DNA from 2 places in the Cohaesibacter intestini genome. Region 2 is predicted to be linked to the other one. Evidence: riboswitches for the same ligand, from Rfam matches in the RefSeq annotation. Region 2 holds a riboswitch; the other holds the start of a gene.
The links. A riboswitch is a leader RNA that binds a small molecule or an ion and turns the genes downstream of it on or off. The one in region 2 is predicted to bind thiamine pyrophosphate.

Region 1 (15,466 bases), on a different contig from region 2:
CTCGCCCAAAGTGCAGGTATCGCCCCGCCTTTGCCGCAGCCAAAGCCGGATGCAGCGCCAGTCGCTGCCCCAGTCGCGGCCCCTGTGCCGCCCCCTGTGCCGGCTCCACCTGCGGCTGGGTCGATCACCCCTGCTCCGGTCAATCTGACCCGTCAGACCGTCGAGCATCTGATCGACACCCATGGCATAGACAACGGCCAGCATCCCGAGAGCCTGTCGGTCCTGCCCAAGACCAAACCGGGTCTCACTCCGATTGCTGCCGCATCCCAGCCAGCAGCAACCAGCCAACCAGTCAAAGCGGCCTTGCCGAAGGTGGAACGCCATCGCACAGACATTGCCGCACAACGAGGCTCGCTTGAACAGGCCCTTGATGCGCTGTCGAAACGCAAGCCCAAGGTGGCTCTGGCGATTCACAAAGGCATGAAGCCTTCGCTTGACCGGGCAATCCTGACCTACATCCTGACCGTCGGCGCCTATCGCGATTTTCCTGCCTATGAGATCAAGTCCTTTTATGACCGCAAAACCAACTGGCCCAGTCGCAGCCTGACGGTGCGCAGGATCGAGGAAGCGCTCGCCCGCGAAACTCCGCCCGGCCCGGCCCTGTCTCGTGCCTTTGGCAACCAGATCCCGAAATCCACCAGTGCAGCCATTGAGGTGGCCATCGCCCATGCCCGTTCTGGCAAAGCCAAACAGGCGGCAAGGATCATTCGTCCAATCTGGCGCGGCGAAGGTTTGTCCGCCAAGCTTGAAAGCCGCATCCTGTCGAACCTACGCTCCGTGCTGGGCCGCGATGACCACTTCCACCGTGCCAGCTATTTGCTCTATCGCGAACGCGCCAATGGGGCAATCCGGATGAAAAAGCTGCTGACCAACGGCCAAAAACGTCTGGTCGACGCACGCGTGGCGGTCATCCGCAAAAAACGCAATGCCAGCAGCAAGTTAAGCGCGGTGCCGCGTTCGCTCCGCGCCGATCCGGGCTACATCTTTTCTTACATCCAGCATCTGCGCCGCAGCGGCAAGGTCACCAAAGCTGCTGATATGCTGATCAAGGCCCCGCGTGACCCCAAGAAACTAATCAATCATCGCGAATGGTGGATTGAACGTCGTCTCCTGTCGCGCATCATGCTCAACAAGGGCGATGCCCGCCGTGCCTACAAGATTGCAGCCCGCCACACGGCCCAGTCTGGCAAGGATATCTCCGAGGCGGAGTTTCATGCGGGCTTCTTTGCTCTGCGTTATCTCAAGGACCACAAGACCGCAGCGGTGCATTTTGAAAAGAGCTGGAAACAGGCGAGCCGAGACCGGGACAAATCCCGCGGCCTCTATTGGCAGGGCCGCGCATGGGAAGCCGCTGGCAACCGGCAGGTAGCAGAGAAATTCTACAAGGCGGCCGCCAGTCCGGTTTATTATTATGGCCAGCTGGCGCTCGAAGAGCTTGGCCAGACACGGTTGCGCCTGTCCCATCCACCAGCAGCCAGCGCCGAGGTCAAGGCACGATTTGACCGGCGCGAACTGGTCAAAGCCATCAAGCGCCTGAAGGCAGTGGGTCACGGCAAACGCTCCGGTCCGCTCTTCCGCCATCTGGCCCGCGCCCTCGATGATCCGTCCGAAATCGCGCTCGCGCACCGTCTGGCCCAGAACTATGGCCTGCATCAATATGCCGTCCAGATCGGCAAGATTGCCCTTAGTCGTAACATGCCCGCCCACAAGATGGCCTTCCCGCTCAATGTCATTCCACGCTCGGCCAAGACCAATGGCGTCGACAAAGCCCTGATTTATGCCCTGACCAAGCAGGAAAGCGTCTTCAACATTCAGGCCGTCAGCCATGCCAACGCGCGCGGTTTGATGCAGATGCTGCCCGCCACAGCCAAAAGCACCGCACGAAAAGTCGGAGTGCGCTATTCTCGCGCCAAGCTGACAAGCGACCCCAAATATGCCGTGCGGCTGGGCAGCCATTTCCTCAAGGAGAATCTCGACCGCTTTGGCGGCTCCTACATCCTCACTTTCGCGGCCTACAATGCGGGCCCAGGCCGTCCACCCCAGTGGATCGAACGCTTTGGCGATCCGCGCACCAACCGGGTCAGCGCCATCGATTGGGTGGAACGAATTCCCTTCACCGAAACGCGGGACTATGTCATGAAGCTGATGGAGAATTTGCAGGTTTACGAGGCGCGAATCCATGATCGCCCGCTGGACATTTCCAAAGACCTGAAACGCGGCCAGCCATAGCGCGCAACGCGCGACACTGCTGCGGCCTCTGAGACTTTCTATCTCTTGGCAGCAGGCATGAGACAGGGTAAGACGAAAAGAGAGGCAGGTTGTTGTCATGACTTGCCTCCTTTTATGGGAGTGACAAGGATGAGCGACCCGATGCAGCCGATTGTAAGACGGTTTGAAATCACCGCTGGTGACGGACTGATCCTGCGAGGCGAAGTCTTTGGCGATCGCTTGTGGACGGGCACGCCGGTCATTTGCCTGCCGGGCCTCACCCGCAACAGCCGGGACTTTCACCCCCTTGCGGAGCGTCTTGCCAGCGACCCGGACAATCCCCGCTTCGTGATGATCCTCAACAGCCGCGGACGTGGTCCGTCCGACTATGACAAGAATCCGGAGAATTACAACATTGTGGTCGAGGCCAATGACGCCCTTCATGCGCTGGCCGCAGCCGGACTGCATGAGGCCATTTTCATCGGCACCTCGCGTGGCGGCCTTCTCACCATGGCCATTGCGGCCTTGCGCCCCACCGCCATTGCAGCAGCAGTGATGAATGATATCGGCCCGGTGATTGACGTCACGGGTCTGGCTCGCATCAAGACCTACCTCAATCGCGCCAAGCCGGTGGAGGACTGGGACGATGCAATCTCGTTCGTCAAGATTGCCAATTCCGGTCAGTTCGAAGCCCTGAGCGAAGAAAACTGGCAGCAAATGGCCCAAATGACTTTCCGCGATGACAATGGCAAGCCAGCCAGAGACTATGATATCGCCATTGCCAAGGCCATGAATGACGTTGATCTTTCAATTCCCTTGCCAGACGCCTGGCCGCAGTTCCTCGCCATGTCCCACGCGCCGGTTCTGGTGCTGCGCGGCGCACACTCCGACATTCTGAAAGCTGAAACAGTCCGCCAGATGGTGGCCCGCCATCCTGATTGTCAGGCTCACGAAGTGCCGGGACAGGGGCACGCTCCGCTCTTCGTCAAAGACGAGCTCAACGATTTGGTTGCCGCCTTCCTCGCCGAGGTGGACACAAAGCGCATAGAGCGCACTCCATGTGCCAACCCGGCCTTCCAGACCGAAACCGAAATCACCTATCTCGAACATCCCAATCAGCCCGATGAGGACAAGATTCCCGAGGCCACACCGGAAGAGGCCCCGCCCCCAAGGGAGCTGACCGAGGAGGACATTCGCCGCGCCAAAGAGCAGAAACTACAGGATGTGCTCGACATTGCCAGCGAAATGGCAGCCATGGTCGAAGAAGAGAAATCCGCCTCCCACCGATAGCGGGAAATCGCACTTTGCTTGATTGTCTTCTCGACAATTTATCACTAGAATGCCGCACTGTCCCGGGGTGCTCGGATGTCTCAAAGTTGGACAATCCGAGCTGAGATGCACCATCGCGAACCCGTAGAACCTGATCCGGATCACACCGGCGTAGGAAGAGACGAAGCTTTTTCCAAAGCCTCCCTCCCCACGACCCAATCCGGTCAATCGCTTGGGCGTCTTGCCATCATCATCGTTGGCCGGGCGCCTCCCCCATTGTGACGGCCTGCGCGCTCGCGCAAATCCCTCACACCCGTTGGAGACAACCCACCCGTTGGAGACAACCACATGAAGGCATTGACCCTTTCTCTCATCAGCGCCGCCCTTTTGGCGTCCACATCCTTTTCGGCAACCGCCGACGACAAGCCGACCCTCACCGTCTACGCCTATGATTCCTTTGTTGCCGAATGGGGCCCCGGCCCTGCCATCAAGAAAGGATTTGAAGAGACCTGCGGCTGCACGGTGACTTATGTCGCACCCGGGGATGCAACCGAGACCTTCAACCGCGTCCGTCTTGAAGGCAAGAACACCAAAGCCGACATTCTGGTGGGGCTGGACTCAAACCTTGTCGCCGATGCCGAGAAAAGCGGTTTGTTCGAGGCCCACGGCCTGACGACAGATCACCTCTCCCTGCCGATTGACTGGGATGCCTCCACCTATATGCCGTTTGACTGGGGCTATTTTGCCTTTGTCTATGACAGCAACAAAGTGGAAGACGCGCCCAAGAGCTTCGATGAGCTGCTGAATGCGCCCGAAGATCTCAAGATCCTCATTCAGGATCCACGCTCCTCCACCCCGGGTCTTGGATTGCTGCTCTGGATCAAGGATGTCTATGGCGACAAGGCCGGCGAAGTCTGGGCCAAGCTTGCCCCACGTATCGTCACCGTCACCAAGGGCTGGTCGGAGGCCTATGGCATGTTCCTTGAAGGGCAGGCCCAGATGGTGCTGAGCTATACCACGTCCCCGGCCTATCACATCGTGGCAGAAGAAAAGACCAACTATCACGCAGCCGCCTTTGCCGATGGTCACTATATGCAGGTTGAACTGGCCGCCATCACCAAAGCAAGCGCCCACAAGGACCTCGCCAAGAGCTTCCTTGCTTATCTGACTGGCCCGGCTGCGCAAAAGGTCATTCCGACCACCAATTGGATGTATCCGGTGGCGCTTGACAAGGCCGAGTTGCCTGAAGCCTTTGGCACACTGGTCCAACCGGACAAAGCCCGCCTGATCGCACCCAAGGACGTCCCGTCCATCCGCCGCGAAGCACTGGATGAATGGCTTTCGGCCCTCAGCCAATAATCTCTCCTTGATCAATGCATCGCCCGGACCATCGGGCGGTGCGTCCCACTGGAAAGGCAACAACGTGCAGCAGAAGGCGAAAAGCGGCATTTTCGGCTACGGCATCCCCGCTGCCTTTGCCTTTGCGTTCCCCATCGGGTTGGTCATTGCCAGCCTGATCGCCCTTTGGTCGGTCGCCAGTGACAGCCTGTCCGATGGCTCTCCGCTAACGGCTCTCATCGATCTTGCCTCGGAGCGCTATATTCGCCGCGCCATCTTCTTCACCCTGTTGCAAGCCACCCTTTCCGCCTTGCTCTCCACTTTGCTGGCCATCCCCTTGGCCCGTGCACTGGCCAGCCGTGATTTTCCAGGCAGAGGCGCGATCCTGTCCCTGTTCGGTGCCCCTTTCATTCTGCCGGTGATTGTCGCCATTCTCGGCCTGATCGCCATCTGGGGCCGCAATGGCCTGATGGCGAAAGCGTCCGCAGCGATCAGCCTGCCAGAGCTGCCTTTTTATGGCCTGTTCGGTATTCTGCTGGCGCATGTCTTTTTCAATCTGCCACTGGCAACCCGCATTCTGCTGCAAGGCTGGCTGACGATTCCGTCCGAGCATTGGCGTCTGGCCGCCCAATTGGGAATGAAGCACGCTCAGGTCGCTCGCCATATCGAGTGGCCAATGCTCCGCGAACGCCTGCCCGGCATATTCGCGCTCGTCTTTCTGCTCTGCGCCACCAGCTTCACGGTCGTGCTGGCGCTCGGTGGCGGCCCCAAGGCAACAACCATCGAACTGGCCATCTATCAGGCCATCCGTTTTGAATTCGATCTTGAACGCGCCGCGATCCTTGCTTGCATTCAGATCCTGCTCTGCGCCGGATTAGCCTTGCTGTTCCGCACCATCACCAAAGACCATGACACGGGCCAAAGCCTTGGCGGTCTGATCAACCGACAAGACCGCACCAGCCCGCTTCTGCGTCTGCTCGATGGCATGGTGATTGCTCTGGCACTGGCCTTTCTGGCCTCCCCTTTGCTTGCAGCCTTTGGGCGCGGCGCGCTCAGCCTGATGGTGCATGGTGTGGATCTGGATGCCATATTGATGGCAAGCCTGCGCTCTGTTAGCGTTTCTCTGGGCGCTTGCACCATCATGCTGTTGATCAGCCTGCCGCTGGCGCAAATGTCGCTGCATCTCAAGGGCAAAGGACGGCGCATTGGCGAGCTGCCGGGCTTTGCCATCCTCGTTGCCCCACCCATTGCCTTGGGTGCCGGGCTGTTTGTCATGCTGCATCAACATATTTCGGTCGATGATCTGGCCCTGCCCCTCACCAGCCTGCTCAATGGCCTGCAAGCGGTCCCCTTCGCGCTCATAATCCTGTCTCCCGCCATGGCGCGGGTTGAGCGCGATTATGGCCGTCAGATCCTCCATCTCGGCATGGATCGCAGGGCCGCCATCCGGCTGGTTCATTGGCCACTCATGCGCCGGCCGTTGGGCCTCAGCCTTGGCATCGCAGCGGCCTTGTCGATGGGCGACCTCGGGGTCATCGCCCTGTTTGGCTCCCCTTCAGAGCCGACCTTGCCGCTTTATCTTTACCAGCAAATGGGCGCCTACCGCATGGATCAGGCCTATGGCTCCGGTCTGCTCTTGACCCTGTTTGCCTTTGCTGTCTTTCTCCTCTTTGACAAGGGACTTGGTGGCCGTGATCAAGATTAAAAAGCTACATATCGCGCTGGATGACTGGCAACTGACCGCAGATCTGTCGCTCGCACAGGGCCAGTTCTGCGCCCTGATCGGTCCGTCAGGTGCGGGCAAGAGCACCATCCTCAACGCCATTGCCGGCTTTTTGCCGATCGGGCCGGGACAGATCCGCATCAACGGGCAGGATCTTGCACCCCTGCCCCCTGCAGCACGCCCGGTCGCCATGTTGTTTCAGGAGCACAATCTCTTTGCCCATATGTCCATCGCAGACAATGTGGCCCTTGGCATCAATCCCTCGCTCAAACTGACGGTGGCTGAGCAAGGAGCCGTCGCCGAAGCACTCGATCAGGTCGGCCTCACGGACATGGGCAACCGCCTACCCCGAGCCCTCTCCGGCGGCCAGCGCCAACGCGCCAGTCTCGCCCGCGCCATGCTGCGCAAGAAGGACGTTTTGCTGCTCGATGAACCCTTCGCGGCACTGGGGCCAGCCCTGCGCAAGGAAATGCTGGCTTTGGTCGCGGATCTCTCCCGCCAGAATGGCCAGACCGTGATCATGGTCACCCACCATCCCGAAGACGCAAAAATCGCCTCCGACATCACCGCTTTGGTCGATGAAGGTCACATCGCCCAGTGCGGCCGGACCGATGCCGTCTTTGCGTCCCCTTGCGAGGCACTCAAGCGCTATCTTGGCCTATGAAATCCTGCAACAAGGCAAAGAAAAACCCGCCAGAGGATCAATCGGGCGGGTTTTTCTATTCTGACCAATACGCTCAGATCAGGCTCTGGCCTGTTTCTGAACGCGAGCACGGATATTCTCGATGCTGGTCTGCGGGGTCGCAGCCAGCAAGGTCTTGGTATAGTCATGCTGCGGGTCATTGAAGACCTGATCCCGCGTACCATGTTCGACAATCTCGCCGAAATACATCACCATCACCCGGTCAGCCAGATATTTGACCACCGATAGATCATGCGAGATGAACAGATAGGAGAGCTTGAACTCGTCCTGCAAATCCTTCAACAGGTTGAGGATCTGCGCCTGAATAGACAGATCAAGCGCTGATACCGGCTCATCAAGCACCAAAATTTTCGGGTTCAGCATCAAGGCACGGCCAATGGCGATGCGCTGGCGCTGACCACCGGAAAACATGTGCGGATAGCGACCGAAATGCTCTGGCTGCAGACCAACTTTGATCAGCATAGCCATGGCTTTTTCGCGTCGTTCATCCGCCGACATTTCCGGATGGTTGATCAGCAGCGGCTCTTCCAGAACGGCCCCGACTTTCTGGCGCGGATTGAGCGAGCCATAGGGGTTCTGGAACACGATCTGGATGGTCCGGCGCATGTCTGCCGTGACCCGCTTATTCTCGATATTATACGACTTGCCCTGAATATTGAGTTCACCGGAAGTCTGGACATCGATCAGGGTCAGGATACGGGCCAGAGTCGACTTGCCGCAGCCAGATTCCCCGACCAGCGCCAGAGTTTCACCTTCAAACAGGTCAAAATCGATGCCCTTCAGCGCTTGCACGGTTTCGGTCTTGCCGAACATTCCGCCCTTGGAGACATAGTCTCGGGTGATGTTGCGCACATGCAGAATGGGAGTGGTCTGATCATTCATGATGCAAGCGTATCCTCTTTACTGAAGCCACTGGCAAAATCGCTCACCGTCGGCAGGCGGTCGCCATCGGCACGCTCTGGCAGGGCAGACAGCAGCGCCTTGGTGTAAGGATGTTTCGGGCTTTCAAACAGGTCAAGCACATTGGCCTCTTCCATCTGTTCGCCATTATACTGCACCACAACCCGGTCGGCGGTTTCCGCCACCACACCCATATCGTGGGTGATCATGATCAGTCCCATATTGCTGTCGGTCTGGATGTCCATCAGCAAATCCAGAATCTGCTTCTGAATGGTCACATCCAGCGCCGTGGTCGGCTCGTCAGCAATCAGAAGCTTTGGATTGCAGGCAATGGCCATGGCAATCATCACGCGCTGGCACTGGCCACCGGACATTTGATGCGGGAAGCTCGACAGGCGCTTTTCAGGCGTCGGGATGCCAACCGATTCAAACAGTTCGATGGTGCGTTTTTTTGCTTCTTTCTTGTCCATGCCCAGATGGGTTCTGAGCACTTCGCCGATCTGAAAACCAACCGTAAAGCACGGATTGAGGCTGGCAATCGGCTCCTGGAAGATCATCGAAATGTCCTTGCCAATCACCTGTCGCCGTTCCTTTGGCGTCAGGGTTTTCAGATCACGACCATCAAAGGACATGACATCTGCATTGACGGTGGCGCTGTCGGGCAACAGGCCCATTGTGGCAAGCATGGCAACCGACTTGCCCGAGCCGGACTCGCCAACAATCGCCAGCACTTCGCCTTTGCTGACCGTATAGTCCACGCCCTTCAAGGCCCGGAACGGCCCCGCGGCGGTATCAAACTCTACCGTCAGATTGCGGATTTCCAACAAACTCATGTGCAAATCCTCCTATGAACGCTTCAGTTTGGGGTCGAGCGCATCGCGCAACCCGTCACCGATGAGGTTAATTGCCAACACCGTCACCAGAATGGCAACGCCCGGGAAGGTCACAACCCACCAGGCACGCAGAATGAACTCGCGTGCTTCGGCCAGCATCGTGCCCCATTCCGGGGTTGGTGGCTGGGCACCGAGCCCAAGGAAGCCAAGGGCGGCAATATCAAGAATGGCGTTCGAGAAGGACAAGGTGCCCTGCACGATCAGTGGTGCTGTACAGTTTGGCAGAATGGTCAGGAACATCAGCCGCAGATCGCGAGCCCCGGCCACACGCGCAGCCACCACATATTCCCGTTCCCGTTCGGCCATTACCGCAGCACGAGTCAGACGAACAAAATGCGGTTGGAAGACGATCGCAATGGCAATCATCGCATTGAGCAGGCCCGGCCCAAGCACCGCCACCATCACCAAAGCCAGCAACAGGCTCGGAAAGGCAAGAATAATGTCCATGATGCGCATGATGACGGTATCGACCTTGCCGCCATAATAGCCGGCAATCACACCGACAAAAATACCACCCGTCAACGCGATAAACACGACGACCACGCCAACAAACAGCGAGAAGCGTGAGCCCATGATCAGCCGCGACAGGATATCACGGCCCACCGCATCTGTGCCCAGAAGGAACTGGCTTGAGCCCCCCTCCTGCCAGACCGGCGGCATCAAGAAGGCGTCACGATACTGGAAGTTTGGATCATGCAGCACAAGAAGAGGTGCCAGCAAAGCAACCAGCGCCAGAAAAACAAAAACGCACAGCCCGATGACCGCGCCCCGGTTTTCGCTGAAATAGTACCAGAATTCCTTCAGCACCGCCTTGGTCGACTGGCGGGAAATGTCTTCTACTTTTGTAATATCAGTCATATGTCACACTCCCACCTAGTGATGTCTGATGCGCGGATTGATCAGGCCATAGAGCAGATCAACGATCAGGTTAACGCTCATCACCATTACGGCGATCATCAGCAAACCACCCTGCACGACCTGATAGTCGCGGCGGGAAATGGAATCGACCATCCACTTGCCGATACCCGGCCAAGAGAAAATGGTCTCGGTCAGAATAGCCCCAGCCAACAGCACGCCGACCTGCAGACCAATGGTCGTAACCACCGGAATGAGCGCGTTTCGCAAAGCATGCAGACCGATGACACGAAACTTGGTCAAGCCCTTGGCGCGCGCGGTGCGGACATAATCTTCGCCCAGCACTTCCAGCATCGCCGACCGGGTCTGACGCGCAATCACCGCCATCGGGATCGTCGCCAACACGAAGGATGGCAGGATCAAATGCGATGCAGCAGACTTGAATGCCCCTTCCTCGCCAGACAACAGCGAGTCAATCAGCATGAAGCCAGTGACCGGTTCAAAGAAGAACATCACCGAAATGCGGCCCGAAACCGGTGTCCATTGCAGAATGCCGGAAAACAGGATGATCATCAGCAGCGCCCACCAGAAGATCGGCATCGAATAGCCCACCAGAGCGGTCGTCATGACAGAATGATCAAAGAAAGAGCCACGCTTCACCGCAGCGATGACCCCGGCAGGAATGCCGATGGATACCGCGATGATGATCGCGACGAAAGACAGTTCCAACGTTGCGGGGAACAGGGCAAAAAATTCGTCCCATACCGGACGCCTTGTTGCCATCGACATTCCGAAATCGCCCTGGAACAGGCCGGTTACATAGTCGAAATACTGCATGATCACAGGTTTGTCGAAACCAAAAGCAGCCTGCAGTTCAGCATAGCGTTCGGGCGAGATGCCCCGTTCGCCTGCCAGCAGCAGGATTGGATCACCCGGCAGCAGCCGAATGAAGAAGAATGCAACCAGTGTCACGCCGATAAAAGTCGGTATCAGCATCCCGACTCGACGCAAGAGAAAACCCAACATGAATGATGCCAGTCCGTTTGCTGAAAGAGTCAGTCGCCCTTTCAGTCATTTCAGCAGCCATCCCGCCACCCGCTTTTATTGTGCGGCTACCCGTCTTGTCGGCTATCCATTGTAGAACGGCGGGAAATTCGAACCACCCTTAGCGGATGCGGCCAGCGCAATCCATAGGTCCGATACAAAAAAGGGCAAAGGCGGACAAATCCGCCTTCACCTTTGACATCAGATTACTTGATATCCACACCGTAGAAGATGTGACCACCAAATGGATCGATCTTGAAGTCGACCACTTTCTTGCTGACCGGCTTGAAGACAACAGAGTGAGCAATGGTTGCCCATGGAGCTTCACGCTTGAAGACCAGCTGTGCTTCTTCATACAGCTTGGTGCGCTCTTCCATGTTCGAAGTCTGCTTGGCTTTGATCAGCAGATCGTCAAACTCTTTGTTGCACCATTTTGCACGGTTTGCGCCAGACTCAACAGCATCACAGCCGAGCAGCACATACATGAAGTTGTCCGGGTCACCATTGTCACCGGTCCAGCCGAGCAGAACGGTGTCATGCTCGCCAGCGGACGAACGCTTCAGATACTCGCCCCACTCGAAGGACACGATCTCGGCGTCAACACCAATGGCTTTCCAGTCAGCCTGGATCAGCTCGGCCATACGACGTGCATTCGGGTTGTAAGGACGCTGAACAGGCATGGCCCAGATGTTGGTTTTCAGATCGGACTTGCCAGCTTCCGCCAGAAGCTTCTTGGCTGCTTCCGGATCATATGGATCATCCTTGGTCGCTTCATTGTAGGACCACATGGTTGGCGGGATCGGGTTCTTGGCAGCAGCACCAGCACCAGCAAACACGGCATCCAGAATAGCCTGCTTGTTGATGGCCATGTTCAAAGCCTTGCGAACACGAACGTCCTGGAACTTTTCTTTCTGGTTGTTGTAAGCCAGATAGCCGACATTGAGGCCTTCCTGCTGCATCAGCTCGATGCTGTCATCCGCTTTCATTGCCTCGATGTCAGCCGGATTAGGATAAGGCATGACATGGCACTCGCCAGCTTTCATTTTCTGATAGCGAACGGATGCATCCGGTGTGATCGAGAAGATCAGGTTGTCGAGCGGTGCTTTACCAGCCCAATAACCAGGATGAGATTTGTAGCGGATCACGGCATCTTTCTGATAGGCAACCAGCTGGAAAGGACCGGTACCAACCGGCTTCTGGTCGAACATTTCAAGGTTGCCGCCTTTGGCGACCTGATCAGCATATTCTGCGGAATGGATCGACGCAAAGTCCATGGCCATGTTGGCGATGAATGGCGCTTCGACCTTGGAAAGCACGAATTTCACGGTGTTATCGTCAACTTTGACGATTTCCTTGATCAGGCTGTCCATCGACATGCCACCGAAATATTCGTAGGTGCCACCGGAAACCTTGTTGTAAGGATGGTTGGCATCTTTCTGACGCATGAAGGAGAAGATCACGTCATCGGCGTTGAAGTCGCGAGTTGGGGTGAATTCCTTGGTGGTGTGGAACTTCACGCCTTTGCGCAGATGGAAGGTATATTCCAGACCATCATCAGAAACGTCCCAGCTTTCAGCCAGACCCGGAACGATGTTGGTTGCGCCGCGCTCGAACTCCACCAGACGGTTGAAGACGTTTTTGGAGGACGCATCGAAGGTGGTGCCTGCCGTATACAGAGCCGGGGTAAAGCCCTCAGGGCTGCCCTCGGAACAGTAAACCAGGGTTTTTGCCTGCACACTGGTTGCCATAACAGCAGCCAAAGCAGTCGCAGCCAGAGCTTTGGTAAGCAACTTCATTGTTTGATCCCTCTCAAATCATTATCATTGTGATGTTGCTGCTGACGATATGCTGTTGGCGCTTCAATGCCGCAAGCATATCTCGTCAGCCTCTCGATTGGGTACCGGAAGCAAGGCTCCCAGGCACCCGAAAACGGTACACCAAAGTCGAGTACAAACTCATCAGAAATGCAACGCTTTTATTCAGAATTTTTTGCCCAATTTGGCAAAGAATCTTTGCAATTGTTTCGCGACAGGAAAAATTTTGTCATCTTTGCCAAGGTGCACAAAAAAATCCTGTCGATCAGTGGCTGATTGGCTCAGTATTTTTGCGAAGCCAATCGCGGGCAAGATCCTCAACCAGATCACCCATCTCCGCCCGCACCCGCGCATGATAGGCATTCAGCCAGGCGATTTCATCGGCGTCCAGCAAAGCTGGGTCGATCAACTCGCGTGCAATGGGCACGAGGGTCAGATCCTGAAAGCCCATATACCCATTGTCCAGCCGGACAATCTCAACCAGATTTTCGATCCGGATGCCATAATGACCGGCTTCATAATAGCCCGGCTCATTGCTGACAATCATCCCGGGCACCAGATCAAAGGCGCTGACAGGCTTGGCGATCCGCTGCGGCCCTTCATGGACGCACAGAACATGCCCGACACCATGCCCGGTGCCATGGTCATAATCCATGCCATATTGCCAAAGTGGCTGACGGGCGATGACATCGATATGATGGCCGCGCGTGCCATCGGGGAAGGCCAGCATCGCCAGCCGGATATGCCCTTTGAGCACCAAACTGTAAGCCTTGCGCACTGCATCGCTGACCGGCGCAAAGGCCATGGTGCGGGTGGCATCCGTGGTGCCACAATCGAACTGCCCACCACTATCAAGCAGGAAGATGGAGTTTTCGAGCAGCGGTTTGTTGCTCTCTTCATCGACGCTGTAATGGCACATGGCCCCGTTGGAATCCGAGGCCGCAATCGTCCCGAAGCTTGGCTGGCGAAAACCGTTCAATTTCTGCCGCTCTGCCAGTATATGATCGACCACCTCCAATTCGGTAATCGGATTGCCTGAGCGGGCCCGTTCGGCCACAGACCCGGCAAGCCAAGAAAGCGTCTGGATCCATGCGACAGAATCACGTTTGCAGGCCTCGGCCATGCCCGCCAGCTCAACCTTGTTCTTCACCGCCTTGGCGATTGCCACCGGCCCGCGCTCGAACTGCACGACACCGCCAGCGGCTTCGACAGCCCGCACTGCCGCATAAGGGGCGAAATCAGGATCGATCAGGACCTTTTGTCCTTTGCCAATCAGGGCCTCAAGCTCGGTCAGGAAGGCATCTGGCGCAAGCAAGGCGATATCATCAAGGCCCTGCCCTTTTATCCCGTCGGGAAATTTCTGCTGATCGACGAACCACCGCACCGACCCATCGGCCCCAACGATCGAAAAGGAATGCGGCACCGGATTATAGTCCACATCACCGCCGCGGACATTGAGCAGCCACGCAATGCCGTCAGGCTGCGTTTCCACCAGCCAATCAACGCCTTTCTTCCCCAGCAGACGCCCGATCCGCGCCCGCTTGTCCAGAGACGATTCGCCTGCAATCTGCTCCGGCAAACGGCTGATGGCAGCAGTTGGCTTGGCGGGTTGATCGCGCCAGATGAGATCGACAAGATTGGTATCGACAACCGCGAGCTTGGCTCCGGCAGCTTGTGCCCCTGCGCTGAAGCGCTCCACCCAGCTTGCTGGCAGCAACATCGCATCATAGCCAACCGTCCATCCCTCAGCGGCATGTCCGGACAGCCATTGCTCGAGCGGCGCATCAATCAGATGCTCATAGCCAAACAGCTCGGGTGAGGTCTGCTCACGGACCTGCACGCTGTAGCGTCCATCAACGAACAGCAAAGCCGCATCCGCAGTCACCAGCCCCAAACCCGCGGACCCGGTAAAGCCGGTCATCCAGGCAAGGCGCTCGTCATGGGCTGCGCAATATTCCCCCTGATGGGCATCAAAGCGCGGCACGATATAGGCATCAAGTCCGCGTTCCTGCATCACCTGTCGCAGTTTGGCCAGCCGTTCACCAATGCTGGCCTCATCACCGATCGCAACTAGCATCGAATGGAATCTCCTGATTTGGAACCAAAAATCCCCCACCCAGACACAGCACCCCTGAAGATACCGGCCTGAATGGGGGACGTATCAGATCAACCTGCAAAATTGTAGGCGGTCTTCACCGTGGTGTAGAATTCGGCGGCGTAACGTCCCTGCTCGCGCGAGCCATAGGACGAGCCTTTGCGGCCACCGAATGGCACATGATAATCCACCCCGGCAGTTGGCAGATTGACCATCACCATGCCCGCCTGCGACAGGCGCTTGAAGTCACGCGCCATTTTCAGATTTTGCGTGCAAATACCGGACGACAAGCCGAATTCGGTATCATTTGCCAACGCCAGACCCTCGTCGAAATCATCAAACTTGATCACGCTGGCGCATGGACCAAAGATTTCCTCGCGGCTCACCCGCATCTGGTTGGTGGCATTGACGAACAAAGCCGGACGCTGATAATAGCCCTCGGCCTTGCCATTGACCTGCTCACCACCAATCACCTCGGCCCCCTCGCTGGCGGCAACAGCAACATAATCAAGGTTGCTATTGAGCTGAGACGAAGACGCTACCGGTCCAATCTGAGTTGCCGGGTCGAGTGCATCGCCGACCACCAGAGCGGACATTGCCGCCTGCAGCTTGTCAACAAAGGCA
Region 2 (15,466 bases):
CCAGAAGGCTCCCGATGCCATTTGGGGCAGTCTGACCGAAGCGGGCATCGGCGTCATTCAGACCGACGCCCCGCAGGTGCTGGCCGCATGGCGGCAAAGCCACATGCCCGCATTCACCTATCAGGCAAAAGCAGACAAGCCACACCTGCCGGTATGAGGCACAGTTCAATGAAAGCCACCTTTCAAAGGGAGGCTTGTGCCATATCTGTGTCGTGCATCATGCGCCAGACAGGATCTGGCAAAACAGCTCTGGATCGACATTGGCACCGGAAATCACCAACACCAGATCGCCGTCAAAATCGGGCACCTTGCCAAAATAGGCAGCCGTCAGCGCCGCTGCGCCGCCCGGCTCGGTGACCAGCTTCATGTCGGTGAAGGCAAAGCGCATCGCTTCCTTGACTTCCTCATCGCTAACGGCCAGTCCGCCAGCCAGCAATTGTTTGTTGATCGCGAGGGTCATTTCGCCCGGATAGGGCGATTGCAAAGCGTCGCAGATGGAGCGGGCGTTATCAGCATTGCCTTGTGGTTGATCGCTCGAAAGGGATCGGGCCATGCTGTCAAAGCCGGCCGGTTCAACCGAATAGACGCAAGCATCTGGATGATAGGCCTTGATCGCTGTGGCGATGCCGGACGACAGCCCACCGCCACCACAACAGGCCAACACCGCGCCAATGGATGCATTTGCCGCGCGTGCCTGCTCCACCATTTCCAGCCCGACCGTGCCCTGACCGGCAATGATGAAAGGGTCATTGTAGCTTGGCACCACCACAGCGCCGGTTTCCTTTGCCAGAGCAAGGGCGATCTCTTCGCGGGATTCGGTGTAACGGTCATAGGTCACGACCTTGGCGCCAAAACCCTTGGTGTTGTTCATCTTGATTGCCGGCGCATCGGCAGGCATGACGATGGTGGCGGGCATGCCAAGCTGTTTGGCAGCCGCTGCCACCCCTTGGGCATGGTTGCCAGAAGACCAGGCAATCACACCCTTTGCCCGATCTGCAGGATCAAGGGCGGAGAGGCGATTATAGGCGCCACGGAACTTGAACGAGCCAGTGCGTTGTACCCCTTCGAACTTGACAAGCACCCGCTTGCCGACCCGTGCATTGAGGGCTTCGAACTCAAGCAACGGAGTGCGGACGGCATGTCCGAGCAACCGCTTGGCGGCCTGATGGATGTCATCAATGGAAACGGCAAGTTTCGTGGTCATCGGCATGGATCCTGTGGCTTGGTTCTGATCGATCAGTCTTGGGAATCGTCTGGCAGGCTGGACGCATCACCGTCTGCCTTGGGGGCGGGTGGCTGATACTCTATCAGAAGTTTATAGATACAGACCAGTGCGATCACACCGGTCAAAATCATCCATGTCTGATTGCCGAAGTGCCATTCCAGCCCGGTCCAGAAAATAAGGAAAGCGCAAAGGCCCAAACGGAACCAGAGCGGACGAAACATGGGATGGCTGGTATCGAACATGACAAAGGCACTCCGTCGGAACAGGGATAGGAAAGAGTATCAAAAGAGACATAGGCCAGACGTCTCTCGACATCAATGGCGATGAAGACGGAGGCGGTCTCTTTGTGTGAGGAGTGTGAGTTGAGAGCGGCCTGTGATTAATCGGTGCCGCGCCGCATCAGAACCGGATCGACCAGCACGACCTCATTGGGCTTGTCCGGGCTGTCGAGGCGTAGCTCCAACAGGCGTAGGATTTCTGCTACGGTCTGGTCGATGGGATTGCGCAGAGTGGTCAGATTGAAATCCGGCCATGCCGCAAGCGCCACGTCGTCAAAGCCGATAATCGACAGATCGTCTGGCACCTTTAGACCGAGTGTCGCTCTGATCGCTGACAAGGCCCCCAGCGCCATCGCATCGTTGGCGCATAGCAGCGCATCAAGCTTGGCCTGCGCCAGCATCTCCTTGGCTGCCTTTCGGCCATTCTCATAGCTATAGTCGCAAAAGTGCCTGATCTGAAGCTCAAGACCATGATGCTTGAGCCTTTCCTCTGTGCCTTCGAGGCGTTCCAGGCTCGAAGAGCGCGAGGATGGCCCGCCCAGAAAGCCAAAGGCCGTGCGGCCACGTTCAACCAGATGATCCACCGCCAAAGCCGCGCCCGCTCCATTGCGACAACAGACGCAATCGGTGAAAGGGGCATCCACCACATGACCGGAAAAGAGCAGGGGAATGTTCAATTTGGCGCAGGTCTCGATCAGCGAAGAGGGAATGCTGCCGCCTCGTATGATCAGCGCATCAAGAGGGTAATTGAGGATCGAGAGAATCGAGTCTTCGATGCAGCTGTCTCCGCCAGCCAGCACCAAGGGCCATTTATTGGCCTGATTGAGCTCGGCAACCAGTTTGGCGAGAAATTCGGAATCATACAGATTGTCGAGCGAACCGGCGACCACACCCACCAGATTGGTGCTGCTGCCATGCAGGCTGGCGGCCAGTGCGTTGGGGCGATAGCCAAGCTGGCGAGCCGTTTTCAGGATCAGCGCTCGTTTGTCCTTGTCGAGATAGGCTCCGGGCGTGAAGGCGCGTGACACCGCGGACCGGGAGACCCGCGCAACGTTTGCCACATCCGACGCCGTCACCCGGCGTCCGCGGCCCTGTTGCCCACGCCTCATCCCTGTCTGGTTGTCGTCATTCTTGTTGGCCATGTCCATCCGGTCACTCCGGGCATTTGATCATTTTAAACAATTGCCACCAATGCGTCACATCGCTGTAACACTCGGTCTCTATGTGAACACGTGTGCAGGATGGACGCAATATCTCATTTGGTCTCATCCCTCATCAAGTGCCTTGGCTAGGATGCCGGGCAGGGGTGCTGGGCTGGATTGTCAGTTCAGAATCGCGATGAGGACGCGACCAGAGCCGGGCTGGAGCATGGAGGGAATGCTTCCTGTCCGGTCAAGGATTTACGGCTGCCTGACGACAGATCGGGTCGTGACCCGAATTGGTTTTGAAATCCGACCTGCAGCTGCATGTCGGTGATGTTTATGCAAGCCGTAAGGCACATTTGTTTGGAGCAAACAATGAAACTCTTGAAAATCGCAGCAGCCAGCGTCGCGCTGAGCCTGATGTCTGGCGTCGCTCAGGCGCAAACCGAAATCACCTGGTGGCATGCAATGGGCGGCCAGCTCGGCGAAACCGTCAATGCGATTGCTGAGAAATTCAATGCCTCTCAGAGCGACTACAAGATCACCCCGGTCTTCAAGGGCGGCTATGAAGACACCCTGACCGCTGGCATCGCCGCCTTCCGCGCTGGCGAACAGCCAAACATCATGCAGGTTTTTGATGCTGGCTCCGCAACCATCATCGGCGCCAAAGGCGCAACCGTTCCCGTGCAGGATCTGCTGGTTGACAATGGTGTAGACTTCAACATCGAAAACTACATTTCCGGTGTGCGTTACTTCTATGCGGACAATGATGGCAAGATGATCGGCATGCCGTTCAACTCCTCTTCGCCAATCATGTATTACAACGAAGATGCTTTGAAAAAAGCTGGCGTTGAAGCCCCAAAAACCTACGAAGAGTTTGAAAAAGTAACCGCTCCAGCCCTGAAAGATGCTGGTTACGTTCCTTTCGCTCAGTCTCACCTGCCGTGGGAATTTGTCGAGAACTTCTTCTCGCGCCACAATCTGCCATTCGCCACCAACAACAATGGCTATGCTGGCGCCAAAGGCACCAAGATTCTGATCAATTCCAAAGAGCAGAAAATGCACTGGACCGCTGTCAAGAAATGGCTGGATCAGGGATATTTCGGTTTCTATGGCACCTCTTGGGGTGACAATCAGTCTCAATTCGAAGATGGCAATGTTGCCCTCTGGATTGGCTCTTCGGGGTCCTTCGGTGGCCTGTTGAAAAAGAACCTGCCATTCAAATGGTCTGCGACCAACCTGCCTTACTGGGAAGCCATCACCAAAGAAGGCTATCAGACCTTCATCGGTGGCGCGTCCCTGTTTGCCATGTCCGGCAAGCCTGCTGAAGAAAATCAGGCAACCGCTGCTTTCTTCCAGTTCCTGACCTCCCCTGAAATCCAGTATTTCTGGCACCAGCAGACCGGCTATGTGCCGATCACCACGGCGGCTTACGAACTGGCCAAAAAAGACGGTCACTATGACCGCTTCCCAGCTGCCGAAGTTGGCATCAAGCAGCTCTCCCTGCAGTCCGGCGAGAATACCCGCGGTTACCGCATGGGCTTCTATGTTCAGATCCGCGACGTCGAAAACCGTGAATTCACCCGCTTCCTGAATGGTGAAACCGACATCGACAGCGCTCTGGCTGCCATCGAGAAAGAAGGCAACGGCCTTCTTGATCGCTTCTCCAAGACCCAGAAATAAGCATTTCTGAGCTCTCCAAAGGACGATCGCGCTTCCCGCGCGGTCGTCTCTTCTCTTTTGCGCTTTGGGTTTGCCCCCTATCTTGGGAGTGGTCCAAGGGCGCCAGCTTCAAGAGGCCAAGACGTGAAACGCGCCACATTCAACAACAAATGGCTGCCCTTGTTCTTCCTGCTGCCGCAGCTGTCGATCATTGTCATCTTTTTCTACTGGCCGGCATGGCAGGCCCTGCGCCTGTCTTTCTATCTGGAAGACCCGTTTGGTTTTGGATCCACCTTCGTTGGCTTCGACAATTATCGCGACATCTTCAACAATGCCGAATATCTCAGAATTGCCGGTTTCACGATTGTCTTCAGCGTGTCGGTGACCTTCCTGTCGCTGGCCATTGCCCTGCTCTTTGCGGTCAAGGCCGACAAAGTCATTCGCGGGGCGCGCACCTATCGCACGCTTCTGATGTGGGTCTATGCGGTCGCGCCGCCGGTCGCGGGCTTCATTTTCCTTGTCATGTTCTCCCAGCGCTGGGGCCCGATCACCGAATTTCTCGCCCAGTTCGGCTATGATTTCCGCGTTGGCCTCGACTATACCGACACCGCGATTGTCATGATCACGGCCTCGGTCTGGAAGCAGATTCCGATCAATTTCATTTTCTTCCTCTCCGGCCTGCAATCCATCCCGCGCTCGGTGATGGAAGCGGCCCGCATTGACAATGCGTCGGCCCAGCGCCGCTTCTGGGACGTGACCTTCCCGCTACTGGCCCCGACCGGCTTCTTTTTGTTGATCACCAATTTCACCTACTCGCTGTTCGACACCTTCGGCACGATCGACACGGTGCTGCGTGGGGAACCGGCTTCCAACCCGATGACCCTTGTCTACAAGGTCTATGTCGACGGCTTTCGCGGCAACGATCTGGGCGGCTCTTCGGCCCAGTCGGTGATCCTGATGGTGCTGGTTCTGGCCATGACCATCTTCCAGTTCCGCCTCGTCGAGCGGCGCATTCACTATACCTGAGGGGCGCATGATGACTGACCAAACTGAAACCAATCCGGTCACCACGCCAAAGGCTTGGAAAAACCGCATCAAACTCAGCGCTATTGTCGATCACGGCATCCTGATTTTCGGTGCCTTGCTGATGATCGTGCCGCTGCTGATGGTGCTGCAAATGACCACCATGTCTGACGTCGATGTGCTGAAAAACGGCCCCGGCCTGACCATCGGCGACGAGTTCGGCAACAATCTTGACAAGGCTCTGTTCGGCGCGTCCGGTTTCTCCGGCGAGAATACCGGCCTCAACATGTTCAAGAACTCGCTGATCCTCGGGGTTGGCTTTGCCCTTGGCAAGATCGTCATTTCGATGATGGCGGCCTATGGCATTGTCTATTTCCGCCTGCGCTTTGCCACCTTTGCCTTCTGGCTGATCTTCACCACGCTTTTGTTGCCGCTCGAGGTGCGCATTCTGCCCTCCTACGAGATCGTCCAGAAGCTGGGGCTGCTCAACAGCTATACCGGCCTCATTCTGCCCTTGGTGGCCTCGGCGACGGCAACCTTCTTCTTCCGCCAGTTTTTCCTGTCGGTGCCAGAGGAATTGTCCGAAGCCGCCCGCATCGACGGGGCCGGGCCGATCAAATATTTCATCGACATTTTGGTGCCCCTGTCGCGCACCATGATCGCTGCCATCTTCATCATCATGTTCGTCTATGGCTGGAACCAATATCTCTGGCCGACCATGATCACCACCGACGAAGGCATGTTCACCTTGCTCAGAGGCATCAAGCAGATCACCCAGACCATGTATGACGGGCAAATCCCCGAATATGGCCGTGGCAACCTGCTGGCTTTGCTGGCCGTCATCCCGCCTGTGGCTGTCGTGGTCTTTTTCCAGAGCTGGTTCGTCAAGGGCCTCACTGAATCCGACAAATAAGGATACCCATCATGACCTCAGTTTCGCTTGATATGGTCCGCAAGATTTATCCAAACGGGTTCGAAGCGGTCAAACCTTGCAACTTCAAAATTCCCGACGGCGAATTCGTCGTTCTGGTCGGCCCGTCCGGCTGTGGCAAATCCACCCTGTTGCGGATGATTGCCGGCCTTGAAGAGGTCTCCGGCGGCACGATCTCCATCGGCCAGCGGGTCGTCAATGATGTCGAGCCTGCCCAGCGCAACATCGCCATGGTGTTCCAGAATTATGCCCTCTATCCGCATATGACGGTCGCCAAAAATATGGGCTATGGCCTCAAAAATCGTGGTCTGCCCAAGTCCGAGATCGAGCAGAAGGTGCTGGATGCAGCCAAGATGCTCAATCTCACCGACTATCTCGACCGTCGCCCGAGTCAGCTGTCCGGTGGCCAGCGCCAGCGTGTTGCCATGGGCCGCGCCATCGTTCGTAATCCGGAATTGTTCCTGTTCGACGAGCCACTCTCCAACCTCGACGCCAAATTGCGCAACCAGATGCGCATCGAGATCCGCTCGCTACAGCGCCGCCTCGGTGTCACTGCCATCTATGTGACCCACGACCAGATCGAAGCCATGACCATGGCTGACCGGATCATCGTCCTCAATGAAGGGCGTATTGAGCAGATCGGCACCCCGGACGAAATCTACAACAATCCCGCCTCCACCTTCGTGGCCGGCTTCATGGGCGCGCCTCCGATGAACCTGCTCAATGGCAAGGTCAACGGCGATGGCCGTCCGATGATTGGCGAGGATATCCATCTCGACACCGCCCTACCAAAAGACGCCAAGGGCGATTTTCTGGTCGGCATCCGGCCCGAAGATATCGACATCCATGTCGACAATGGCTTTGACTGCAATGTCGAGATTGTCGAAGCGTTGGGTGCGCATCATTTGCTGCATGGCAAGATCGGTGGGCAGGACATTTCCGTCAGTGTGCCCAAGCATATCCCGACAGGCATCGGTCCGGTGAAACTGGGTATCAAACCAAGCGCGGTGCATTTCTTCTCCAAAGACAGCGGAGCCCGTCTATGACGTCGCATGAGGGGACCAATCTTGTCTCGACCCTGACCCGCATCACGGATGACCAGAAACAGCAAATTCTGGCCTCCGAGCGGGTCACGGCCGCCCATGATACATTGCTCAATTCCTTGCCTGCCATGAGGGAGTTGGAAGTGGGCGGCGCTGGCAACCTTGATCGCCTGCCGCAAAGCTTTGCGGTTGCGGCATGGAATGTCGAACGCTGCCTGTTCCCGGATCGCAGCGCCGCCCATCTGGCCAACCATGCTCCAAGTGTGGTGCTGCTCAGCGAAATGGACAAGGGCATGGCCCGGACGTCGCAAGTCAACACCACCGCCCAGATGGCCAAGGCATTGGGCATGCATTATGCCTATGGGGTGGAATTCTTCGAAATGGATCTCGGCGGTCCGACCGAGCGGGTCTTCTGTTCCGATAGCTTCAATGCCGACGGCTGGCATGGCAATGGCATCCTCTCTGCCGTGCCTTTTGAAAAGCTGGCTCTGTTCCGGCTGGACGAAAAAGGCCATTGGTTCTCGCTTGATGTCAATCCGGGTGCCGATCCGGACCAGCCGCGTGTGGGTGGACGGATGGCGGTCGCTGCCATTTTGCCGACTGAGCAGGGCGCGATCTGCGTTGTTTCCACCCATCTGGAAAGCAACGCGGATGCCGCCCATCGCCACAGTCAATTTGCCGATCTGCTCGACCGGATCGAGGCTTTTGCGCCGGGTCTGCCGGTGCTGATTGGCGGTGACCTCAATACCGGCAATCACATCCCGCCAGACTATGACTGGCGCGTTGAAACCCTGTTCGATCTCGCTCGTGAGCGCGGCTATCATTGGGACCTGACGGCGGATGGCGTCACCACCCGCAACAGCCTGATCACCCCCCATGACACCCGCCGAATGAAGCTGGACTGGTTCTGTGCCCGTGGCTTTGGTGGGGAAGCCCTGCCTTTGTTGCCCTCTCTCGATGGGCAAGGGCCCCTGTCCGACCATGAATGCATCCTTTGCAAGGTGACCCTCTGAGCCTTTCTTGTGGTGATGCACAGAAATCGATGCCTCTGACAAAACCCGCCAGACCGCACCAGACCGGCGATCGGGCGGGTTTTTTGTGTCTTGTCACCGGGCAGAGTGAGAAAAACCTGTCGATGGCTCTGGAAATTGGCCACCAAACGCGCTTATCTAGGGGATGTGACAGGGGCGCCCGACATCGGGCTGAGATAGCACCCTTTGAACCTGAACCAGTTAATACTGGCGGAGGGAGTCGCGGTTTCGGTCCCCGGTCATAATGGGGGCAGGCCCGAAGACATTCCATCCGCCTCAGAAGGAGTTTGGAATGACCGACTGGGGCCATTATCTATCCACCATGCGCACCAATGCGCCACTCGTCCAGAACATCGCCAACTATGTGTCCATGAATGTCATGGCCAATGTGTTGTTGGCCGCTGGCTGCTCGCCAGCCATGGTTCATGCCGAGGAAGAAGCTGCTGAATTTGCCAGCTTCACCTCAGCCCTCACCATCAATATTGGCACCCTGTCTCGCGAATGGGTCAAGTCGATGGAGAGCGCCGCCAAAGCTGCTGATGCGGCTGGCACCCCTTGGGTGCTCGACCCGGTTGCTGCCGGGGCCACAGCCTTCCGCCGCGAGACGGCAGAGAAACTGCTCGCCTGCAATCCATCCATCATTCGCGGCAATGCCTCTGAAATCATGGCGCTTGGCGGCATGGTCGCCAAAGGCAAAGGGGCTGATGCCGCAGACAGCGTTGACGCCGCCAAGGATGCCGCCATCGCGCTTGCCAAAAATTCTGGCGCCATCGTCGCAGTCACTGGTGAGGTGGATTTTGTGACCGACGGCGAGACAGCCTACAGCATCGCCAATGGTCATGCTCTGATGCCGCTGGTCACAGCCCTTGGCTGCTCGCTAACCGGTGTGGTTGCCGCTTTTGCCGTCGGGCAAGACCGATTGGAAGCCACCACAGCGGCCATCGCATTTTACGGCTTGGCGGGCGAACGCGCCGCTCAAAAAGCCACCGCGCCCGGCAGCTTTGCGGTCGCCTTCATTGATGCCCTTCATGAGATCACGCCAGCCGACCTTGCCGCCGGGGCACGGATCGAGGAGGCCTGATCATGGATCTGTCCATCTATTTCGTCACCCCACATGACCCGGATGCAAAACTGGTCGAAGCTGCCCTGCAAGGCGGTGCCAGCATCATCCAGCTGCGCGACAAGGTTGCGTCCGATGAAGACCTGATCGCCCGCGCCAAGACATTGGTGGCCCTGGCCGAACGCCACAATGTCCCCTTGATCATCAATGACCGCATCGAGGTGGCCTTGGCCTGCGGCGCGGCGGGGCTGCATATGGGCCAGTCCGATGGTGACCCAAAGGCCATGCGTGCCAAGCTCGGCCCCGACAAGATTCTCGGCCTTTCTGTCGAGAATGAAGTGCAAATGGCGGTCGCAGCGGCTTTGCCGGAGGGCACCCTTGACTATGTCGGCATCGGTCCGGTGCGGGCCACCCCGTCCAAAATCGATCATGCGCCGCCCATCGGCTTTGAGCGACTGGCGGATATCGTTGCTGCAGCCCCGGTCCCAAGCGTTGCGATTGGCGGCGTCAAGGCAGCCGATATCCCGGCGGTCAAGGCGGCAGGCTGCGCAGGGCTTGCCATCGTCTCGGCGATTTCTGCCGCCGATGACCCGAAGGCGGCAACCGAAACACTGGTCGCCCAATGGAGGCAGGCCTAATGGCGGCATCCCGAACCCCGAATATCCTGTCGATTGCCGGGTCTGACCCGTCGGGTGGGGCGGGCATTCAGGCGGATCTCAAGTCGATCTCGGCCAATGGCGGCTATGCCATGGCCGTCATCACCGCGCTGACCGCTCAGAGCACCAAAGGGGTGAGCGGTGTTCTGACCATCGAGCCGGATTTCGTCACTGCCCAGATCGCAGCGATCCTTGATGACATCCGGGTCGATGCCATCAAGATCGGCATGTTGGGCAGCGCCGAAATCATCAAAGCCGTAGCCGAGGCGCTCAAACCTTGCGACGCGCCAATGGTGCTCGACACGGTGATGGTTGCCAAGGGCGGCGACCGCCTGCTGCGGGCCGATGCGGTGGACGCCATGCGCGCCATCCTGTTGCCCCGCGCCACGATGATCACCCCCAATCTGCCTGAAGCCGCCGACCTGCTCGGTGTGGACGAAGCGAGGGATGAGGCCGAAATGGAACAGCAGGCCCGCGCCTTGCTGGCCATGGGGCCAGAGCAAGTCTTGCTCAAAGGCGGTCATCTGGCTGATGAGACCAGCCCGGATCTGTATCTCACCAAGGATCAGACCGTCTGGCTGCCGTCACGCCGCATCGATACCAAAAACACCCACGGCACCGGCTGCACCTTGTCGTCGGCGCTCGCCACCCATCTGGCGCTCACTGAAGATGGCCTTGCAGCCGCAAAAGCCGCCAAGGCCTTCATATTTGAGGCGATTGCTGCCGCCGATGCCCTGTCTGTTGGTCATGGTCACGGCCCGACCGATCATTTCTTTGCCCTAAGGACGTAATGTCATGAAATCTATTCTCGCTGCCCTGATGTTGGCGGCCTCTGCTGCCGCAGGTACGGCCGCCACCGCTGCCGAAACCAAATTCTCTGTGATGCTCGACTGGTTCATCAATCCAGACCATGGCCCGATCATCATCGCCAAACAACGCGGCTATTTCAAAGAAGCGGGCCTTGACGTCACCATCATCGCGCCCGCCGACCCCAGCGATCCGCCGAAAATGGCCGCTGCTGGCAAGGTTGATCTGGCGGTTTCCTATCAGCCACAGCTTTATCTGCAGCATAAAGAAGGCCTGCCCGTGGTGCGTGTCGGCACTTTGGTCAGTTCGCCGCTCTATTGTGTCATGGTCGACGCCGATGGCCCGATCAAAAGCCTTGCCGATCTCAAAGGCAAGCGTGTCGGTTTTTCCGTGCCCGGCATTGAGGAAGCATTGCTGCACCGCATGCTGCGTAGCAATGGGGTTGAGCCTTCTGAGGTCGAGCAGATCAATGTCAATTTTGCTTTGACCGCCGCCTTGGCTGCTGGCCGGGTGGATGCCACCTCCGGAGCGTTCCGCAATTTCGAGCTGCATCAAATGGAAGCCGTTGATCGCAAAGGCAAATGCTTCCTGCCAGAAGAACATGGCGTGCCAAGCTATGAAGAGCTGATCTATGAAGCCAGCGCCGAGCGCACCAACTTTTCTGATGTGAAAAAATTCCTAAGCGCAACAGCCCGCGCCACCAAGGACATCCTTGCCGACCCGGAAGGCACGTGGAATGAGTTCAAATCCTATGGTGCGGAACTCGACGACAAGCTCAATCATGCGGCCTGGTTTGACACCTATCCGAAATTCGCGACCGACCCGATCAGTCTGGACGTTGAAGGATACAAAGCCTTTGGCGCCTATCTCAAGGACGTCGGCATGATTGACGAAGCGCCCGCAATTGAGACCATCGCCCGCGATCTGGGGGCGCAATGACCGCATCTGTGCGGATAGAGGTGACCGGGCATTTGATGCTTGATGGAGAAAGGCTCATTGAGCCTTTCTCTCTGACCCCTCCCATGGGTTGGACCTGTTTGCTCGGCCCGTCCGGGGCGGGCAAGTCCACCTTGCTGCGGCTCTTTGCCGGGCTGGATATTTCGGCCCGGTTTGAAGGCACCCTCAGTGTGCCCCACCGCGTCGGCTGGATGGCGCAGGCCGATCTGATGCAGCCGCGCCTCTCGATCCTGAATAATGTCATGCTGGTCGAGCAGTTGGCCGGGCGCAATCCGGACAAGGACAAGGCCCAGCATCTCTTGGCCCAAGTGGGGCTCGCCGATATGGGTGACCGCATGCCTGACAGCTTGTCCGGTGGTCAGCGTCAGAGGGTGGCATTGGCCCGCACCTTGATGAGCGACGCGGAGCTGATCCTGCTGGACGAACCTTTCTCGGCCCTTGATGCAGCCACCCGCGCAGCGATGCAGGAACTGGCCCACGCGCAATTTGCCGGGCGCCGGGTGCTGTTGGTCACCCATGATCCGTTCGAGGCTCTGCGGCTGGGCGACCAGATCTGGCTTTTGGCCAATCACCAGCTTCAGCCTGTGCCACCCTTGCGGGGCACGCGCCCCCACTCCCTTGATCATATGCCGCTCGCCATGGCCGCCGCTGATCTGATCAAGCGGATCAGAGGTGTGAAGGAAAGCCCATGAACAAGCTGATCCTGCCTTTTTCCCTGCTTGCTGTCTGGCAGGCCATACCATGGCTCGAGCTGGTGCCGCGTTTCATTCTGCCCGGCCCGATTGCAGTGGCTGAAGCCATATGGTCCAACCGCGCCTTGCTCGGCGAGCATTTGCTGGTCACGCTGGGGGAAGTTGCCGCAGGCTTTGTTATTGGCGCGGCGCTCGGCGTGGCCTTTGCGGTGGCCATGATGCTGTCGCCAGTCGCAAGGCTCAACCTGCGGCCGATCCTCAATGCGTCTCAGGCCATTCCGGTTTTTGTCCTCGCCCCCATCCTCACCCTGTGGTTCGGCTATGGTATGGAGCCGAAAGTCGTCATGACGATCCTGCTGGTCTTCTTTCCCATCATGTCGGGACTGCTCGATGGTATGATCTCGACCCCTGCTGCCACGCTGGACCTCGCCCACATCGCGCGGGCCAGTCCCGTCCGAACGCTATTCTGGCTGCGCTTGCCGCACGCCCTGCCGCATCTGGCCGCCAGTATTCGCATCGCTATCACTTATGCACCGACAGGGGCGGTGATTGGCGAATGGATCGGCGCGTCAAAGGGCCTTGGCTATTTGATGTTGATGGCCAATGCCCGCACCCGGATCGAGTTGATGTTTGCCGCTTTGGTGCTGATTGTCGCCATGACCCTCAGTCTGCACAAGGGCGCAGACTGGCTGTTGAAGCGATATCTCGATCCCACCCGTCCCCAATAGGGATTGCCAAACCTAGCCGACCAGCGCCCCGACGATGAAGGCCACCAGCGCACAGGCTGTGCCCACCAAAACCGTCTCGCCTACGCAGCGCAGCAGCCCTTCGCGGGTTGACCACCAGCGCATCAGTCCCAAGGCCACCAGTGCACCGAAGGTTGCGACAACCGACAGAAGGAAGGTTGTGTCGGTGGCATCCATCAGGAAATAGGGCACCAACGGCGCCGAGCCAAACAGCACAAAGGCAAGGAAGGTCACCAGCCCGTCGAGCGCAGGAGACACCTGCCGCATGTCGTGCATTTCCAACTCGTAGCTCATCATCAGGTCGGCGACCAGTTCGGGACACTTGATCAGCTTGCCCGCCACCTCGTGCGCTGCCTTTTGCTCCATGCCGCGTTCGGTCATCATCTGCACCAACTCGGCTTGTTCGTGAGCCGGATTGGTTTCCAGCTCGTGATAGACGAATTTGCGCTGGCTGAGATAGATGTCCTTTTGTGACCGGGTGGAGAGAAACTCCCCAAGCCCCATCGAAACGGCATCGGCAAACAGGTTGGCAAGGCCAAAGACCAGAACGGCAATGGCCCCGATCTGGGCCGTGCCCTCGGCCTGTGCGCCCGCAAACCCGGCGACAATGGCAAAGGTGGTGACAATGCCATCATTGCCGCCATAGACGATCTGCTTCAGAAAGTCCTGTACCTGCCCCAGATTGTGCACCTCGCGGCGGTGCTGTTCCCAATCGATCTTCATACTGAGGTCCTCGAAAAGCCCGTGGTTGAGAACAGTCTAACCGCCCCGCAAGGCGCTGACATTGATCCAGCGCCAAAGGGCCGACTTGCCGTTCGGTCCTTGGCTTTGGCTTAGCAAAAATTGCATGGGCAATTGAATGAGGTGGATTGCCTCACGCAGAAAGGAATAGGTTGCGGGACACTTAACCTTCGCGCCACTTGATCGAGCAGCCCATGCTGGGCGACTGGTCTTGTGGCCCTTGTCCGGTCTTGGCAATGGCCAGCATGGCATTGACCAGCTCCGGTGTGCGCCCTGCCGCATCCTCCATGCGCGCATCGTCCAGACGGCCGCGATATTGCAACTTGCCGTCTGCATTCAAGCCGAAAAAGTCCGGTGTGCAAAGCGCACCATAGGCACGTCCCACGGATTGATCCTCATCGATCAAATAGGGGAAGGGGAAATCATGCTTGGCGGCAAATTCGATCATCTTGCCCGGTGCATCATCAGGATAATTGGCATAATCATTGGACATCACCGCAAGCACGCCAATGCCATTGTCCTGCAGAACTCGGGCATCAGCCGCCATCCGGTCGGCGATGGCCTTGACATAGGGGCAGTGATTGCAAATGAACGCGATCAACAGTCCCTTGTCGACATAATCCTGCATCCGGTGCGCCTTGCCATGGGCATCTTTCAGTGTGAAATCCGGTGCGTCCCAGCCAAAATCGCAAAGAGGGGTGTCAAGCAACATGGTGTCATCTCCTACGTATCGCCTGTCTTGACGAGCGCTCCGTTGGTCAGGCAAAACTGGTGGGGAGCAAGGCCGCATCAGTGTTGCTGGCAAGGGAATCCGTCACGGCAGGCCGATTCAATCCGATCTCTCTGACAATGTCAGCGATCTGAACCAATTGTTCAAGCAAAGGATTGGTCCTGCGCCAAACCATCCCGATGGTCCGCTTGGGCCTTGGTTCGGGCAGATGGGCAATCGAGACCGCCGCCGAGCGGACCTCGACGCCGACTGCCATTTCCGGGATCAAGGTGACGCCAATTCCGGCACCGACCATCTGCACCAATGTGCTCAGAGAACTGCCTTCCATCAGGTTGCGCGGCAACACCGCGTTGCCTGAACAATAGGAAATGGCCTGATCACGGAAACAATGGCCTTCCTCAAGCAACAGCAGTTGCATTTCCTTCAACCCGTCCGGGTTGGGCACGGGCTGTCCCGCATCGGCCGCTGAGCGCAACAGCACGAACTCCTCATCAAACAAGGCTTCCTCATGCAAAGAGCTTTCCGATAAAGGCAGCGCCAAAATGGCGGCATCCAACCGCGCTTCGAGCAAATCCTGCACCAGAACAGGTGTTTTCGCTTCCCTTGGCCGCAATTCAAGGCCGGGCAGGCGTACGCTCAGCGTCTTGATGATGTCTGACAGCAAGTAAGGGGCGATGGTTGGAATGATGCCAAAGCGGAATTGTCCCGAATAGGGACCGCGGGCGGCGCGGGCGAGATCTTC

Region 1: linked by a shared signal. The riboswitch ahead of thiB (thiamine ABC transporter substrate binding subunit) and the one ahead of thiM (hydroxyethylthiazole kinase) in region 2 are both predicted to bind thiamine pyrophosphate.

The regions. Positions count from the first base shown of each region.
Region 1 is NZ_QODK01000002.1:669,418-684,883, forward strand. Features, by position in the region: gene DSD30_RS08615 (lytic transglycosylase domain-containing protein) at 1-2,229, shown strand, start outside; gene DSD30_RS08620 (alpha/beta fold hydrolase) at 2,359-3,498, shown strand; TPP riboswitch at 3,552-3,673, shown strand; gene thiB (thiamine ABC transporter substrate binding subunit) at 3,826-4,836, shown strand; gene DSD30_RS08630 (thiamine/thiamine pyrophosphate ABC transporter permease ThiP) at 4,808-6,520, shown strand; gene thiQ (thiamine ABC transporter ATP-binding protein) at 6,507-7,202, shown strand; gene DSD30_RS08640 (dipeptide ABC transporter ATP-binding protein) at 7,281-8,123, opposite strand; gene DSD30_RS08645 (ABC transporter ATP-binding protein) at 8,120-8,974, opposite strand; gene DSD30_RS08650 (ABC transporter permease subunit) at 8,987-9,892, opposite strand; gene DSD30_RS08655 (ABC transporter permease subunit) at 9,908-10,915, opposite strand; gene DSD30_RS08660 (ABC transporter substrate-binding protein) at 11,140-12,729, opposite strand; gene DSD30_RS08665 (aminopeptidase P family protein) at 13,013-14,824, opposite strand; gene DSD30_RS08670 (aldehyde dehydrogenase family protein) at 14,914-15,466, opposite strand, start outside.
Region 2 is NZ_QODK01000001.1:361,225-376,690, reverse strand. Features, by position in the region: gene DSD30_RS01655 (glycerophosphodiester phosphodiesterase family protein) at 1-157, shown strand, start outside; gene DSD30_RS01650 (threonine ammonia-lyase) at 218-1,204, opposite strand; gene DSD30_RS01645 (hypothetical protein) at 1,237-1,467, opposite strand; gene DSD30_RS01640 (LacI family DNA-binding transcriptional regulator) at 1,605-2,651, opposite strand; gene DSD30_RS01635 (extracellular solute-binding protein) at 3,021-4,328, shown strand; gene DSD30_RS01630 (ABC transporter permease subunit) at 4,452-5,333, shown strand; gene DSD30_RS01625 (ABC transporter permease subunit) at 5,455-6,243, shown strand; gene DSD30_RS01620 (ABC transporter ATP-binding protein) at 6,255-7,307, shown strand; gene DSD30_RS01615 (endonuclease/exonuclease/phosphatase family protein) at 7,304-8,317, shown strand; TPP riboswitch at 8,478-8,571, shown strand; gene thiM (hydroxyethylthiazole kinase) at 8,628-9,416, shown strand; gene thiE (thiamine phosphate synthase) at 9,419-10,033, shown strand; gene thiD (bifunctional hydroxymethylpyrimidine kinase/phosphomethylpyrimidine kinase) at 10,033-10,842, shown strand; gene DSD30_RS01595 (ABC transporter substrate-binding protein) at 10,847-11,797, shown strand; gene DSD30_RS01590 (ATP-binding cassette domain-containing protein) at 11,794-12,507, shown strand; gene DSD30_RS01585 (ABC transporter permease) at 12,504-13,235, shown strand; gene DSD30_RS01580 (VIT1/CCC1 transporter family protein) at 13,248-13,976, opposite strand; gene DSD30_RS01575 (thioredoxin family protein) at 14,158-14,706, opposite strand; gene DSD30_RS01570 (hydrogen peroxide-inducible genes activator) at 14,753-15,466, opposite strand, start outside.